Regions from separate parts of the Clavibacter sp. B3I6 genome, predicted to be linked through region 1. Evidence: predicted binding sites of a transcription regulator. Region 1 holds the regulator's gene; each other region holds the start of a gene.
What was found. The regulator HrcA, encoded in region 1, represses chaperone genes, less so after heat shock. The targets are predictions, from matches to a motif close to TTNGCACTCGNNNNNNNCGAGTGCNAA.

Region 1 (4,231 bases):
TCCTCGAAGGCGATGACGCGGTCGGTCTCCGCGACGATCTCGGCCGGGATCTCCCGGGCGACGATGCGCTCGAAGACGGTGGGCTCTCGGGTCTCGCTCATGCGCCCAGCCTACGCGCGCCCCGCGGGGTCACCAGCGCCCGAGGGCCGCGTTGACCAGCGCCAGCGCGGCGGGCCCGGCGGTGGACGTGCGGAGGATCCCCGACCCGAGCGCGACGGGCACGGCGCCCGCCGCCCGGAGCGCCTCGACCTCGGCCGGGCTGATGCCGCCCTCGGGTCCGACGACGAGGAGCACGTCGGTCGCCGGTCCGTCCGCCGGGGCGGCCAGGTCGAGCCGGGACAGGCGCGCCTCGGCGGTGGGGTCGAGCACGAGCACGCGCGCGGTGGCGGCGAGGCGCACGAGGTCCTTCGTGCTCGCGAGCGCCTCGACCTCGGGCACGTGCGGCCGGATGGACTGCTTCACGGCCTCGCGCACGATCGCGCGCCAGCGCTCCCGGCCCTTCGCGACCTTCGCGCCCTCCCAGCGGGAGACGGAGCGCTGCGCCTGCCACGGGATCACGGCGTCCACGCCCAGCTCGGTGGCGGCCTGCACGGCCAGCTCGTCGCGGTCCCCCTTGGCGAGGGCCTGCACGAGGACCACGCGCGGCGACGGCGCCGGGTGCGCCTCGACCGACTCGACGCGGAGCTCCAGGCGCTGCGGATCCGCCGCCGTGACGGTGCAGGACGCGATGGTGCCGCGCCCGTCGCCGACGAGGAGGCCCTCGCCCGCGCGCACGCGGCTGACGGTGACCGCGTGCCGGGACTCCTGCGGGCCGAGCGACACGACGCGGCCGACGGCGAGGTCGGCCGCGTCGAGGTCGTCCGCGAGGTGGAAGTGCGCCACGGTCAGACGTTGAGGAAGCGGTCGCGGAGCTTCTGGAAGAGGCCCTGCTGGAAGTGCGCGAGGTGCGGGGCCGGCGCCTTGTTGCGCTTCGCGAACTGCTGGATGAGGTCGCGCTCCTTGTGGTCGAGCTTCTGCGGGGTGACCACCTGGATCCCGATCTTCAGGTCGCCGCGCCCGGAGCCGCGGAGCTTCGTGACGCCGCGGCCGCGGACCGTGATGATCTCCGCGCTCTGGATGCCCGGGCGGAGCTCGAGGTCCACCGTCCCGTCGAGCGCCTCGATGTGCGCGTCGCTGCCGAGGATCGCGTCGACCATGCTCACCTCGACGGTCGCGAGCAGGTCGTCGCCGTTCCGGCTGAAGACGTCGTGGTGCGCGACCTTGATCTCGAGGTACAGGTCGCCGTTCGGGCCGCCCGCGGGGCCGACCTCGCCGGAGCCCGGCATCTGCAGGCGGAGGCCCGTGTCGACGCCGGCCGGGATGTCGACCGGGACGGTGCGGCGGGCGCGGACCCGGCCCTGGCCGGCGCACGTCGGGCAGGGGTTCGGGATGACCGTGCCGTACCCGCGGCAGGTGCCGCAGGGGCTCGACGTCATGACGTTGCCGAGGAGCGAGCGCACCTGGCGCTGGATGCTGCCGGAGCCGTGGCAGATGTCGCACGTGACGGCGCTCGTGCCGGGCTGCGCGCAGGAGCCCTGGCAGGTGTCGCAGACGACCGCCGTGTCGATCTCGAGGTCGCGGTGCACGCCGAAGATGACCTCGTCGAGCTCGACCTCGACGCGGAGCAGCGCATCCTGGCCGCGCTCCTGGCGCGACCGCGGGCCGCGCCCGCCCCCGCCGCCCTGCTGGCCGCCGAAGAACGTCTCGAAGATGTCGCCGAAGCCGCCGAAGCCCTGGCCGCCGCCGCCGAACCCGGCCTGCGGGCCGAGGTCGTACTGCTGGCGCTGCTGCGGGTCGGACAGCACGTCGTACGCGTGCGTCACGAGCTTGAACCGCTCGGCCGCGTCGGGGGCGTCGTTGACGTCCGGGTGGAGCTGGCGCGCCTGCTTGCGGTACGCCTTCTTGATCTCCTCTGGCGTCGCCTCGCGGCTCACGCCGAGTACTTCGTAGTGGTCAGCCACGTCGGGCCCTTCGGTGGTGATGGTCGTGGGGATCAGGGGCGGTGCTCCGGCGTCGAGCCGTCACCGCTCCTCGAGCAGGCGCGAGAGGTAGCGCGCGACCGCGCGCACCGACGCCATGTTGGTGGAGTAGTCCATGCGGGTCGGCCCCAGCACGCCGAGGCGCGCGAGCACGCCGCCGGACGAGCTGTAGCCGCTGGTGAGCACGCTCGTCTCGCCGAGGCCGAACGGGGCGTTCTCCCGGCCGATGCTCACGGAGACGCCGTGCTGGTCGGCCTCCATCTCGCCGAGCAGGCGCAGGAGCACCACCTGCTCCTCGATGGCCTCGAGGACGGGCGAGATGCTGCCCGGGAAGTCCCGCTCGGTGCGGGCGAGGTTCGCGGACCCGGCCAGCAGCAGCCGCTCCTGCCGGTTCGCGAGCACCTGCTCGACGAGCGTGCCCGCGAGCGCGGAGGCGGCGGCGCGCTGCTCCGGCTCGACCTCGTCCGACATCGTCTCGAGCCGGGTCGCGGCCTCCGCGAGGCCGAGGCCGCCGACGGCCTGGTTGATGCGCGTGCGCATCCCGGCCAGGAAGGCGTCGTCCGGGTCGCCCGCGAGCTCGACGACGCGCTGCTCGACGCGGCCCGTGTCCGTGATGAGCACCGTGAGCACGCGGGTCGTCGACAGCGCGACGAGCTCGACGTGCTTCACGTGGCTGGTCGCGAGCGACGGGTACTGCACGAGCGCGACCTGGTTGGTGAGCTGCGCGAGGAGGCGCACGGTGCGCGCGAGCACGTCGTCGAGGTCGACCGACTCGCCGAGGAACACGTGGATCGCCTGACGCTGCGCCGGGGTGAGCGGACGCACGTCGGCGAGCTGGTCGACGAACAGCCGGTAGCCCTTGTCCGTCGGCACGCGGCCGGAGGACGTGTGGGGCGCGGCGATGAGCTCCTCCTCCTCGAGGAGGGCCATGTCGTTGCGGATGGTGGCGGCCGAGACGCCGAAGGCGTGGCGCTCCACGATGGACTTGGAGCCCACGGGCTCGCGTGAGGACACGTAGTCCTGCACGATCACCCGGAGGACGTCGAGCCCGCGTTCCGAGACCATGGCGGCTCCCTCCTGGCACTCGTCGGTTCTGACTGCCAATCGTACCGCGGCGCGGAGCCTCCTCGGCATTGCCGGTCGCGCGTCGGCACCGGTACCGTGGACGGGCCGGACGTCGCCCGGTCCCACCCCGATCCGAAGCGGCCCGCCGGCACGAACGCCGGCCGGCGCCGCGCACCGAGAGGCCCCACCGGAATGTCCGCACCCGACCCCCACCCCTACGGCGCCCCCGCACCGCTCACGCCGAGCGAGGACCGCCTGTGGGCGTCGCTCACGCACTTCCTCGCGCTCCTCATCGTGCCGACCTTCATCGTGTGGCTCGTGTTCCGCGAGCGCGGCCGCTTCACGGACCAGGAGGGCAAGGAGGCGACGAACTGGACGATCAACGTGACCGGCGCGCTCGTCATCCTCAACGTGCTGCAGGCGATCTTCGTGGTCATCCCCTTCCTCGGGATCCTCATCAGCCTCCTGCTCGGGCTCGTGATCTTCGCGGTGGTCGTGGTCAACATCGTCTTCGCCATCATCGGCGGCACCCGGGTGCAGAGCGGCCGTCCCTACCGCTACCCGCTCAACATCCGGTGGATCAAGTAGGCGGTCGCCGGTGAGCGCGCGGATCCGGCACGTCGCCATCGACTGCCGGGACCCGCACGCGCTCTCGCTCTTCTGGGCCGGCGTGACCGGGTTTGAGGAGGACCCCGACGAGCCCAACCGCCCCGGCGACGACGCCGCGTGGCTCGGCGACGCCGTCTCCGGGCTGGGCATCATCCTGCAGCGCGCGGACACGCCGAAGACGGCGAAGAACCGGCTGCACCTCGACCTCGCCCCGGACGACCGCACCCGCGACGAGGAGGTCGAGCGCGTCCTCGCGCTCGGAGCGGAGCTCGTCGCCGACCGGCGGAACGCCGACGGCAGCGGCTGGGTCGTGCTCGCGGACCCCGAGGGCAACGAGTTCTGCGTCGAGCGGAGCGACCTCGAGCGCGGCGCAGGCGACGAGGTGGGCGCCGCCGTCCTCTGACGGCCGGAGGACGCTCCCCCAGGGCCTCGCCCGGCCGGTCCTCGGGCGCTCAGTCCTCGAGGAGCCGGCGGACCACGGCGTCGGCGAGCAGGCGTCCCTGCAGCGTGAGCACGAGCGTGCCGGCGAGGGCCGCGCG
Region 2 (4,231 bases), 2.6 Mb from region 1:
GGATGATGGCGGAGACCGGGCACTACTGGCAGCAGCTGTCCGGCTACTCGCAGATGATGTCGACCCGGCCGCAGACCGTCGGGTACGGCCTGCAGGACTCCCCCGCGGGTCTCGCCGCGTGGATCTACGCGATGTTCCAGGACGTCGGCGGGTCCCACGACGAGCACGGCGACGCCGAGGCGCTCTTCGCGCTCGACGAGATGATCGACGACGTGATGCTGTACTGGCTGCCCGGCACGGCGGCCTCCGCGGCGCGCTTCTACTGGGAGTCGGCGCAGGTCGGCTGGGCGACGCCGGGCACGATCGACGCGCCGATCACCATCCCGACGGGGCTCAGCATCATGCCGGGCGAGTACGTGCGCCGCTCGCGCCGCTGGGCGGAGCGCCGGTACACCGACCTCGTGCTGTTCAGCGAGGTCGCGCGCGGCGGGCACTTCGCGCTGCTCGAGCAGCCGGGGCTCGTCGTCGACGACATCCGGGCGACGTTCCGCGGGCGCTGATCGGCGCGGCCCGGCGGGTCAGCCCCCGAACGGCCGCAGCGACACCGACTCGAGCGTGCCGTCGCGGGTCTGGTCGACGACCAGGCGCACGGCGCGCGCGACGGACGCGGGCTCGAGGTAGCGCGCCGCGTCGTACTCGCCGCCCTCCTTGGCGCGGAGCTCGCGCTGCATGTCGGTGGCGACGCGGCCCGGGTGCACGCTCGAGACGCGCACGCCGTGCGGACGCTCCTCCTCGCGGAGGGCGTCGCCGAGCGCGCGGAGGGCGAACTTGGATCCCGCGTAGACGCCGCCCGTGGGGTTCGCCGTGAAGCCGGATCCGGAGTTGACGAGCACGACCTGCCCGCCGGCCGCCCGGAGCGCGGGCAGGAGGATCCGCGTGACCTCGGCGACCGCGAAGACGTTGACCTCGAACACGCGCCGCCACTCCTCGACGGGCGTGCGGTCGACGGCGTCGCCGCCGATCACGCCGGCCGAGTGCACGAGGACGTCGAGCCGGTCGAGCGCGGGGACGAATGCGTCCAGCCCGCCCGCGGCGAGGTCGGCCGCCCAGCCGACGGCGTCCGGGAGGGAGGCGGCGAGCGCGTCGACGGCGTCCCGGTCGCGCCCGTGCACGATGACGCGATGGGTGCGGCCGAGGTCCTCGGCGATCGCCCGGCCGATGCCGCGGGTGGCCCCGGTGACGAGGGCGACGGGGCGGGCGGTGTCGGTCATGGGTCCTCCTGGTGGCCGGGCCTCCAGGCTACCCACGGCGTCCCGCCTCCCCGTCCGGGGCGGTCCGAGGCGGTCCGGGGCGGTCCGGGGCATGACGTAGCGTGAAGGGGACCCGGTCGCGAGGCCGGGGTCCCCCACCCCGACCGCCCGAGAGGATCCGCCCGTGCACGCCCGCTTCCCCGCCAGCCTCGAGGTGCTGCGCCAGGAGGCCCGCGACGAGCTGGACGCCGTGATCGAGCACCGCTGCCGGAACGGGGACGACCCGTGGGAGGTCATCCCCGAGCTGCCCACCGTGGACGAGCACGTGGTGGCGACCCTCCGCCAGGACGCGCTCGAGGCCGCGGGGCTGGCGGAGGAGCTCGCGCGCGTGCGCCATCCGTCGACCGCGCCGGGCGTCGTCGCGCGCTTCGAGTACCGGCTGCTGCGCGGGATCGCGCTGGAGCACCCGGACCTCTCGCGCGCGGTATGGACCCTCATCGGCCGCATGGAGCGCGACCTCCGTCGACGCGCCTGAACCGGTGATGAGAGTGACATTCGCCCTCGGCGAACGGCTTGGCACTCGCCTGCTCGGAGTGCTAATGTCGACGTAGTTGAGCCGAGTGGGCTCAACCCCACAGATCATCAGAGGAGTCGAGCATGAACATGACCTTCGATCCGTTCCGCGAGCTGGACCGCGCCATGGGCGCGCTGGCCGAGACCCGCCAGGCCAACCGTCCGATGCCCATCGACCTGCACCGCGAGGGCGACACCTACGTGCTGGCCGCCGACCTGCCGGGCATCGACCCGGGCTCCGTCGACATCGACGTGGACGGTCAGCTGCTGACCATCCGCGCGGAGCGCACGCTCGCCGGCGACCCCGGCGTCCGCTGGCTCACCCGCGAGCGCGTGGCCGGCACGTTCCTCCGCCAGCTCACGCTCGGCCAGGGCATCGACACCGAGCGCATCTCCGCGCACTACGCCAACGGCGTGCTCAGCGTCACCATCCCGGTGAGCGAGCGGGCGAAGCCGCGCAAGATCGCGGTGACGTCCGAGGAGCCCCAGGGCCAGGAGGCGCGCACGCTGACGGTGGAGCAGGGCGCGCCCGCCGCGAGCTGACCCACCCGGTGCCCGCCGGCACCCCACGACGAGGAGCCGTCGTCCGCGGAAGCGGGCGGCGGCTCCTCCGCGTGCACGGGTCGCTCGTAGGGTGGGAGCATGAGCGACCGAGAAGACCAGGCAGACGGCATCCGCACCGGGCGCGGCCCCGGCGATCCCGACGGGCTGGTGACCGTGGACGACGTGGTCTCCCCCGCCGGCGACGACGCCCCCGCGGGCACCGGCGACGCCGTCCGCGAACCCGACGGCACGACGTACGGGCACGCGGAGGAGGACACCCTCGAGGTCGAGGACGCGGATCCCGCCGACGCCGAGTACCCCGCCGTCCCCGACAACCGGGCGGTCACCGCCGCCGACTCGCACATGGGCGCGCCGGCGGACGACGCCGCGGGCCACGTCGACCCCGAGGGCCGCTGACGTGACGGATCCCGGCGCGCGCGAGCACACCCCGACCCCGCTCGCCGAGCCCGAGCCGATCGACGCGGACTCGGTCGCCACCCGCGCGGAGGCAGAGGAGGAGGACGCCCGCGAGGACGAGCCCGACCCGTTCGGCGAGGGCCCGGACGACCAGTAGCGCGGCCCTCGGGAAGCGGGTCGGCGGCGTCCGCGGACCGTTCATGGGCGTTTGCCGGATGCCACCCCACGCCCTTGGAGGGCGAGCGTAGCGTCGAGCGCATGGACACCGACTACCCGCACCTCGAGCCCTCCGACACGCTCCCGGACAGGGACTTCACCTCGCCCAGCGAGGACGACACCAAGGTGCTGCAGGAGCAGCAGATCTCCGAGAGCGACGCCGTCTCGCCGGACGCCCCCGACGCCGAGGACGACGTGCAGGTGCTCCCCGGCTCCGGCGGCCCCGACGACGTCGGCGAGATCGACGTCGACCCCGACGAGCTCAACCTCAGCGGCGACTCGATCCCCGGCCACCCCAAGCCCGAGGCCGGTGAGTGACCCGATGACCGACGCCACCTCCACCACCCCCGGTGACGACTCGACCGGCGACGACACCGCGCTCGACGTGGTCGGCATCGACAAGGAGACGGTCGTCAACGACGCCGTCGCCGGCGAGACCGTCCTCCCCGACACGGACGAGCCCGTCGAGCAGGTCGACGACGACGACGCCGTGATGGGCGCGAACGCCGAGCCCGAGGCCGACTCCCTCGGCGTCGACGGCGAGGCCGAGCCCGCGCTCGCCCCCAACGACCTCGCCGGCCAGGACATCGACCTGGACGACACCCCGCCGAGCTGACGCCGGCACCCGCACCGCATCCGCACGCACCCACGCAGATCCAGCACGAGGAGACCCCATGAGCGACGACCAGTACACCTTCCAGGACCCCGCCGCGATGTACAGCGGCATCGACACGACCGCCCAGGAGCAGGACGGACCCGGCCTCGACGCCGACCTCCAGGAGACCGCGGACCGCGGCGAGAAGAGCTACCGCGGATCCGGCCGCCTCGAGGGACGCAAGGCCCTCATCACGGGCGCCGACTCGGGCATCGGCGCGGCCGTCGCCATCGCCTTCGCCCGCGAGGGCGCGGACATCGCCCTCTCCTACCTCCCCGAGGAGGAGGAGGACGCGAAGCAGGTCGTCGCCCTCATCGAGGAGGCCGGCCGGAAGGCCGTCACCATCCCCGGCGACATCTCCACGGCCGAGTTCAGCCGCGAGCTCGTCGCGAAGGCCGTCGAGGGCCTCGGCGGCCTCGACATCCTCGTGAACAACGCGGGCAAGCAGCAGAACTTCGACACGCTCGAGGAGATCTCGGACGAGGAGTTCGACGTCACCTTCAAGACCAACGTCTACGCGATGTTCTGGATCACGAAGGCGGCCCTCGCGCACCTGAAGCCCGGCTCCACGATCATCAACACGTCGTCGATCCAGGCGTACCAGCCGTCGCCGAACCTCATCCACTACGCGACCACC
Region 3 (4,231 bases), 2.1 Mb from region 1:
CGGCCAGGACGAGGGCGCCGGCCACCGCGACGGTGACGGCGCTGAGGGCGGTGCGGGCGGATCGTGAGCGGGAGGCCGAAGCCCTGCCGAATGCGCTCATGGTGCTCCTTATGGATGTGTGTGGTGATGCTCGGGAATGTGGTGCATGAGGCACGCGAATGCGCGCCTCGCCTGGTGCGACCCTAGGGTGCGCGTGAGACGGACACAATGCATCGGCATTTCCAGCGTGTAACGCGACCCGATCGTTACCTTTCGGGGAATGCGCGACGGGATCCGCATCAGATGCCGTCGACGACCGCCGGTTCCCTCTGCATGGGCACCCGGGGCGCCGCCGGGCGGCGGGCCGTGCGGAGCATGTCGATCGTGAGCAGCACGAGGGCCGCCCAGACGATCGCGAATCCCGCCCAGCGCTCCGGCGGCATGGCCTCGTGCATCACGAAGACGCCGAAGGCGAACTGCAGGAGCGGCGCCAGGTACTGGGTGAGGCCGATCACCGAGAGCGGCAGGCGGCCCGCGGCAAAGCCGAACAGGAGGAGCGGTCCCGCGGTCACGACGCCGGTGCTCACCAGGAGGAGGGTGTGCCCGAGCGAGACCGTGCCGATCGTGAGGCCCGCTCCCGCTCCGGTGATCACGAGCATGGCCGTGGCGGCCGGCACGAGCCAGGCGGTCTCGAGCGCCAGGCCCGAGAGCGCGTCCGCCCCGCCGCTCACGCGCTTCTTCACCAGGCCGTAGAGGCCGAAGGACCCGGCGAGCGCCAGCGAGACCCACGGCAGCTGGCCGTAGCCGATCGCGATGACGGCGACCGCGACGGCGCTCAGCCCGACGGCCGTCCACTGCAGGGGCCGCAGGCGCTCCCGCAGCAGGATCACGCCGAGGAGCACGGTGACGATCGGGTTGATGAAGTAGCCGAGCGCCGTCTCGACGACGCGGCCGGAGAGCGTGCCGTACACGTAGACGGTCCAGTTGACGAGGATCAGGTGGCCGGCGAGCCCGAGGCCGAGGAGGATCCGCGGCCTCCGCACGATGGCGGCCACGTGCGACCAGCGGCGGGCGACCGTGATGACGACGGCGCAGACGACGAGCGAGAAGAGGATGCGCCAGCCGACGATCTCGAACGCCCCGGCCGGGACGAGCAGGAGGAAGAAGACGGGGAGCACGCCCCACAGGCCGTACGCGCTCACGGCGGCGAGGAGGCCGGTGCGGGTCGAGGGCTCCGGGGCGGGGTGCGTCACCTCCCGAGGCTAGCCCCGCGGCGGACGGCGCCCTCCCGGACGCACGGGAGCCCGGCCGAACGCGTCGGCCGGGCTCCCGGGTGGTGCGGTGTCGCTACGCGACGAGCGTCAGCGCTCGATGACGGCGAGGACGTCGCGCGCGGAGAGGACGAGGAGGTCCTGGCCGTCGTACTTGACCTCGGTTCCGCCGTACTTGGAGTAGATGACCTTGTCGCCCACGGCGACGTCGAGCGGGACGCGGTTGCCGTTGTCGTCGATGCGACCGGGGCCCACGGCCACGACCTCGCCCTCCTGGGGCTTCTCCTTGGCGGTGTCGGGGATGACCAGACCAGACGCGGTGGTCTGCTCGGCTTCGACCTGCTGGATGACGATGCGATCCTCGAGCGGCTTGATGGAGACCGACACGGTTGACCTCTTCCTTCTCACATACGGGACAAGACTGATTGGCAATCCCCGGGGGAGAGTGCCAGGTGAGATTCTACGGGCTGGGCTTGCACTCGTGCAACGCGAGTGCCAATCCGTGGGAAGCGGCCCCGGTACGGTGGGCGGATGGACCAGACCGACCTCCGCGAGGTGCTCTCGCTCGAGGGGCTCCGCCTGCTCGACTCCCTCCCTGAGCCCCGACCGGGCGACGACATGGTGCGGATCGTCAGCGCGCTGCGGGCCGAGGGGCACTCGCTCGCCCGCGTCAGCGCGGTGCTCACGCAGGCCCGCCTGCGGGCCCGCGCGCGGGTCAAGTTCGGCGACTTCGCCGAGCGCATGCTCTTCACCGAGGCGGGGCTCGAGCAGGCGACCCGGCTGGCCGTCGCGGCGCAGCACGCGGGCCGCTTCCAGCAGGCCGGCGTCGCGCACGTCGCGGACCTCGGCTGCGGGATCGGCGGGGACGCCATGGCGATGGCGGCCATCGGGATCCGCGTGACGGCCGTGGAGCGCGACGAGGTGACGGCGGCGGTCGCCGGCTGGAACCTGGCGCCCTTCCCCGAGGCGGAGGTCGAGCAGGGCACGGCCGAGGCGTTCGACGCCGGCCGCGTCGACGGCGTGTACCTCGACCCGGCGCGGCGCACCGACGGGCACTCCTCCACCCGGCGCATCTCGGATCCGGACGCCTACTCTCCCACCCTCTCCGCCGCGTTCGCGCTCGCGGCGGGGCGGGCCGCCGGGATCAAGCTCGGGCCGGGGCTCGACCGCGACCTCATCCCCGAGGAGGCGGAGGCGCAGTGGGTGTCCGTCGACGGGCAGGCGGTGGAGATGGGCCTGTGGTTCGGGCCCACGCGGCGCGACGGCGTGCGGCGGGCGGCGCTCGTGATCGCCGGCGGGTCGCAGGCGGAGCTCACGTCGGCCGCCGACAGCGAGGACGCGGAGCTCGGCGAGCTCGGCGCGCACCTGTACGAGCCGGACGGCGCGGTGATCCGCGCGCGGCTCATCGGCGACGTGGCCCGGTCGCTCGACGGGCGCATGGTCGGCGAGGGCATCGCGTGGATCACGTCGGACCGGGAGCAGGCGACGCCCTTCGCGCGCGGGTTCCGCGTGCGCGAGGTGCTGCCGCTCGACGAGCAGCGCCTGAAGCGCGAGCTGCGGGCGCGCGGGATCGGGACGCTCGAGATCAAGAAGCGCGGGGTCGACGTCGATCCGGCGCGGCTGCGCACGCGGCTGCAGCTGAAGGGCGACGCGTCGGCGACGCTCATCGCGACGCGCGTGGGCGGCCGGCGCGTGGCGATCCTCGCGGACCGGCACGGGGTCGACGCGGGCTGAGGCCGGTCGGCCCGCGGGCCGGGACGCGACGACGCGGCCGCCCCGAGGGGACGGCCGCGTCGTGTCGTGCGGGTGGTGCGTGCTACGGAGCCGTCGGGATGGGCGTGCCGTCGATGGTGCCCGTGCTCAGGGCGCCGCCGATGACCGCGATCGCGAGGATGCCGAAGAGCAGGCTCAGGAGGACGCCCACGACGCCGGTGATGATGCCGGTGAGCGCGAAGCCCTTGGCCTCCGGGTTGCGCTTGCGCGCCAGGACACCCGTGATGATCGCCGCGATGCCCACGAAGAACGTGAGGAACCAGAGGAACAGCGACAGCGCGACCGAGACGATGCCGAGCACCATCGAGGTGATGGCGAGGCCCTTCTTGGGAGCACCGCCCTGGCCGGGCTGGTACGGCGCCGCGTAGGGCGAGCCGGATCCGGCAGCGGGGGCCGCCGGGTAGGACGGCTGGCCGGGAGCGGGCGGGAAGTCGTGGGCGGAGCGGTCCGGGTTCTGCGGATCGGTCATTGTCGTTCCTTTCGTCCCTGGGAACATACCGTGATGCGCGTCCCGCATTCAGCGGCACGCGGAAATGCCCCGTACGGGGGTCCCGCTCAGCGGGGACGCGGGGACGGGCGGCGGTCAGACCTGGACGACGGTGACCGGCAGGGTCGAGTCGGCGCCGAACGCGAGGCCCGACGGTGCTCGGCCGGACACGATGAGGCGGGCACCGAGCGCCGCGATCATCGCGCCGTTGTCGGTGCAGAGCGACAGGGGCGGGATCCGCAGCTCGATGCCCGCGGCCGCGCACCGCTCCGCCGCGAGCTCGCGCACCCGCGCGTTCGCGACGACGCCGCCGCCCAGCAGGAGGCGCGGCACGCCGTGCTCGACGCACGCGGCGACGGCCTTGGTGAGCAGCACGTCGACGACGGCCTCGCGGAAGCTCGCGGCGACATCCGCCACCGGGACGGGCTCGCCGGCGTCCTGGCGCTTCTCCACCCAGCGGGCCACCGCCGTCTTGAGGCCGGAGAAGGAGAAGTCGTAGCGGTGGCGCTCCATGTCCTTCGGGAGGCTGAGGCCGCGGGGGAAGCGGATCGCCTTCGGGTCGCCGTCGGCCGCGACCCGGTCGATGTGGGGGCCGCCGGGGTACGGCAGGCCGAGCACGCGCGCGACCTTGTCGAACGCCTCGCCCGCCGCGTCGTCGATGGTCTCGCCGAGGAGCTCGACGTCGTCGACGAGGTCGCGCACGAGCAGCAGGGAGGTGTGG

Region 2: a site for HrcA is predicted at 1,764-1,790, ahead of QFZ62_RS15000 (Hsp20/alpha crystallin family protein). Genes of this name have one in related genera too.
Region 3: a site for HrcA is predicted at 1,723-1,749, ahead of groES (co-chaperone GroES). Genes of this name have one in related genera too.

What each region holds. Positions count from the first base shown of each region.
Region 1 covers NZ_JAUSYL010000001.1:539,028-543,258, forward strand. The annotation lists gene QFZ62_RS02505 (histidine triad nucleotide-binding protein) at 1-101, opposite strand, end outside; gene QFZ62_RS02510 (16S rRNA (uracil(1498)-N(3))-methyltransferase) at 130-882, opposite strand; gene dnaJ (molecular chaperone DnaJ) at 885-2,000, opposite strand; gene hrcA (heat-inducible transcriptional repressor HrcA) at 2,061-3,083, opposite strand; gene QFZ62_RS02525 (DUF4870 domain-containing protein) at 3,276-3,671, shown strand; gene QFZ62_RS02530 (VOC family protein) at 3,682-4,095, shown strand; gene hemW (radical SAM family heme chaperone HemW) at 4,145-4,231, opposite strand, start outside.
Region 2 covers NZ_JAUSYL010000001.1:3,105,795-3,110,025, reverse strand. The annotation lists gene QFZ62_RS15015 (epoxide hydrolase family protein) at 1-500, shown strand, start outside; gene QFZ62_RS15010 (SDR family oxidoreductase) at 519-1,211, opposite strand; gene QFZ62_RS15005 (hypothetical protein) at 1,375-1,725, shown strand; gene QFZ62_RS15000 (Hsp20/alpha crystallin family protein) at 1,848-2,306, shown strand; gene QFZ62_RS14995 (hypothetical protein) at 2,406-2,723, shown strand; gene QFZ62_RS14990 (hypothetical protein) at 2,725-2,880, shown strand; gene QFZ62_RS14985 (hypothetical protein) at 2,982-3,257, shown strand; gene QFZ62_RS14980 (hypothetical protein) at 3,262-3,555, shown strand; gene QFZ62_RS14975 (glucose 1-dehydrogenase) at 3,614-4,231, shown strand, end outside.
Region 3 covers NZ_JAUSYL010000001.1:2,602,279-2,606,509, reverse strand. The annotation lists gene QFZ62_RS12720 (ABC transporter substrate-binding protein) at 1-100, opposite strand, end outside; gene rarD (EamA family transporter RarD) at 279-1,232, opposite strand; gene groES (co-chaperone GroES) at 1,341-1,637, opposite strand; gene QFZ62_RS12705 (class I SAM-dependent methyltransferase) at 1,782-2,984, shown strand; gene QFZ62_RS12700 (DUF4190 domain-containing protein) at 3,067-3,492, opposite strand; gene tsaD (tRNA (adenosine(37)-N6)-threonylcarbamoyltransferase complex transferase subunit TsaD) at 3,607-4,231, opposite strand, start outside.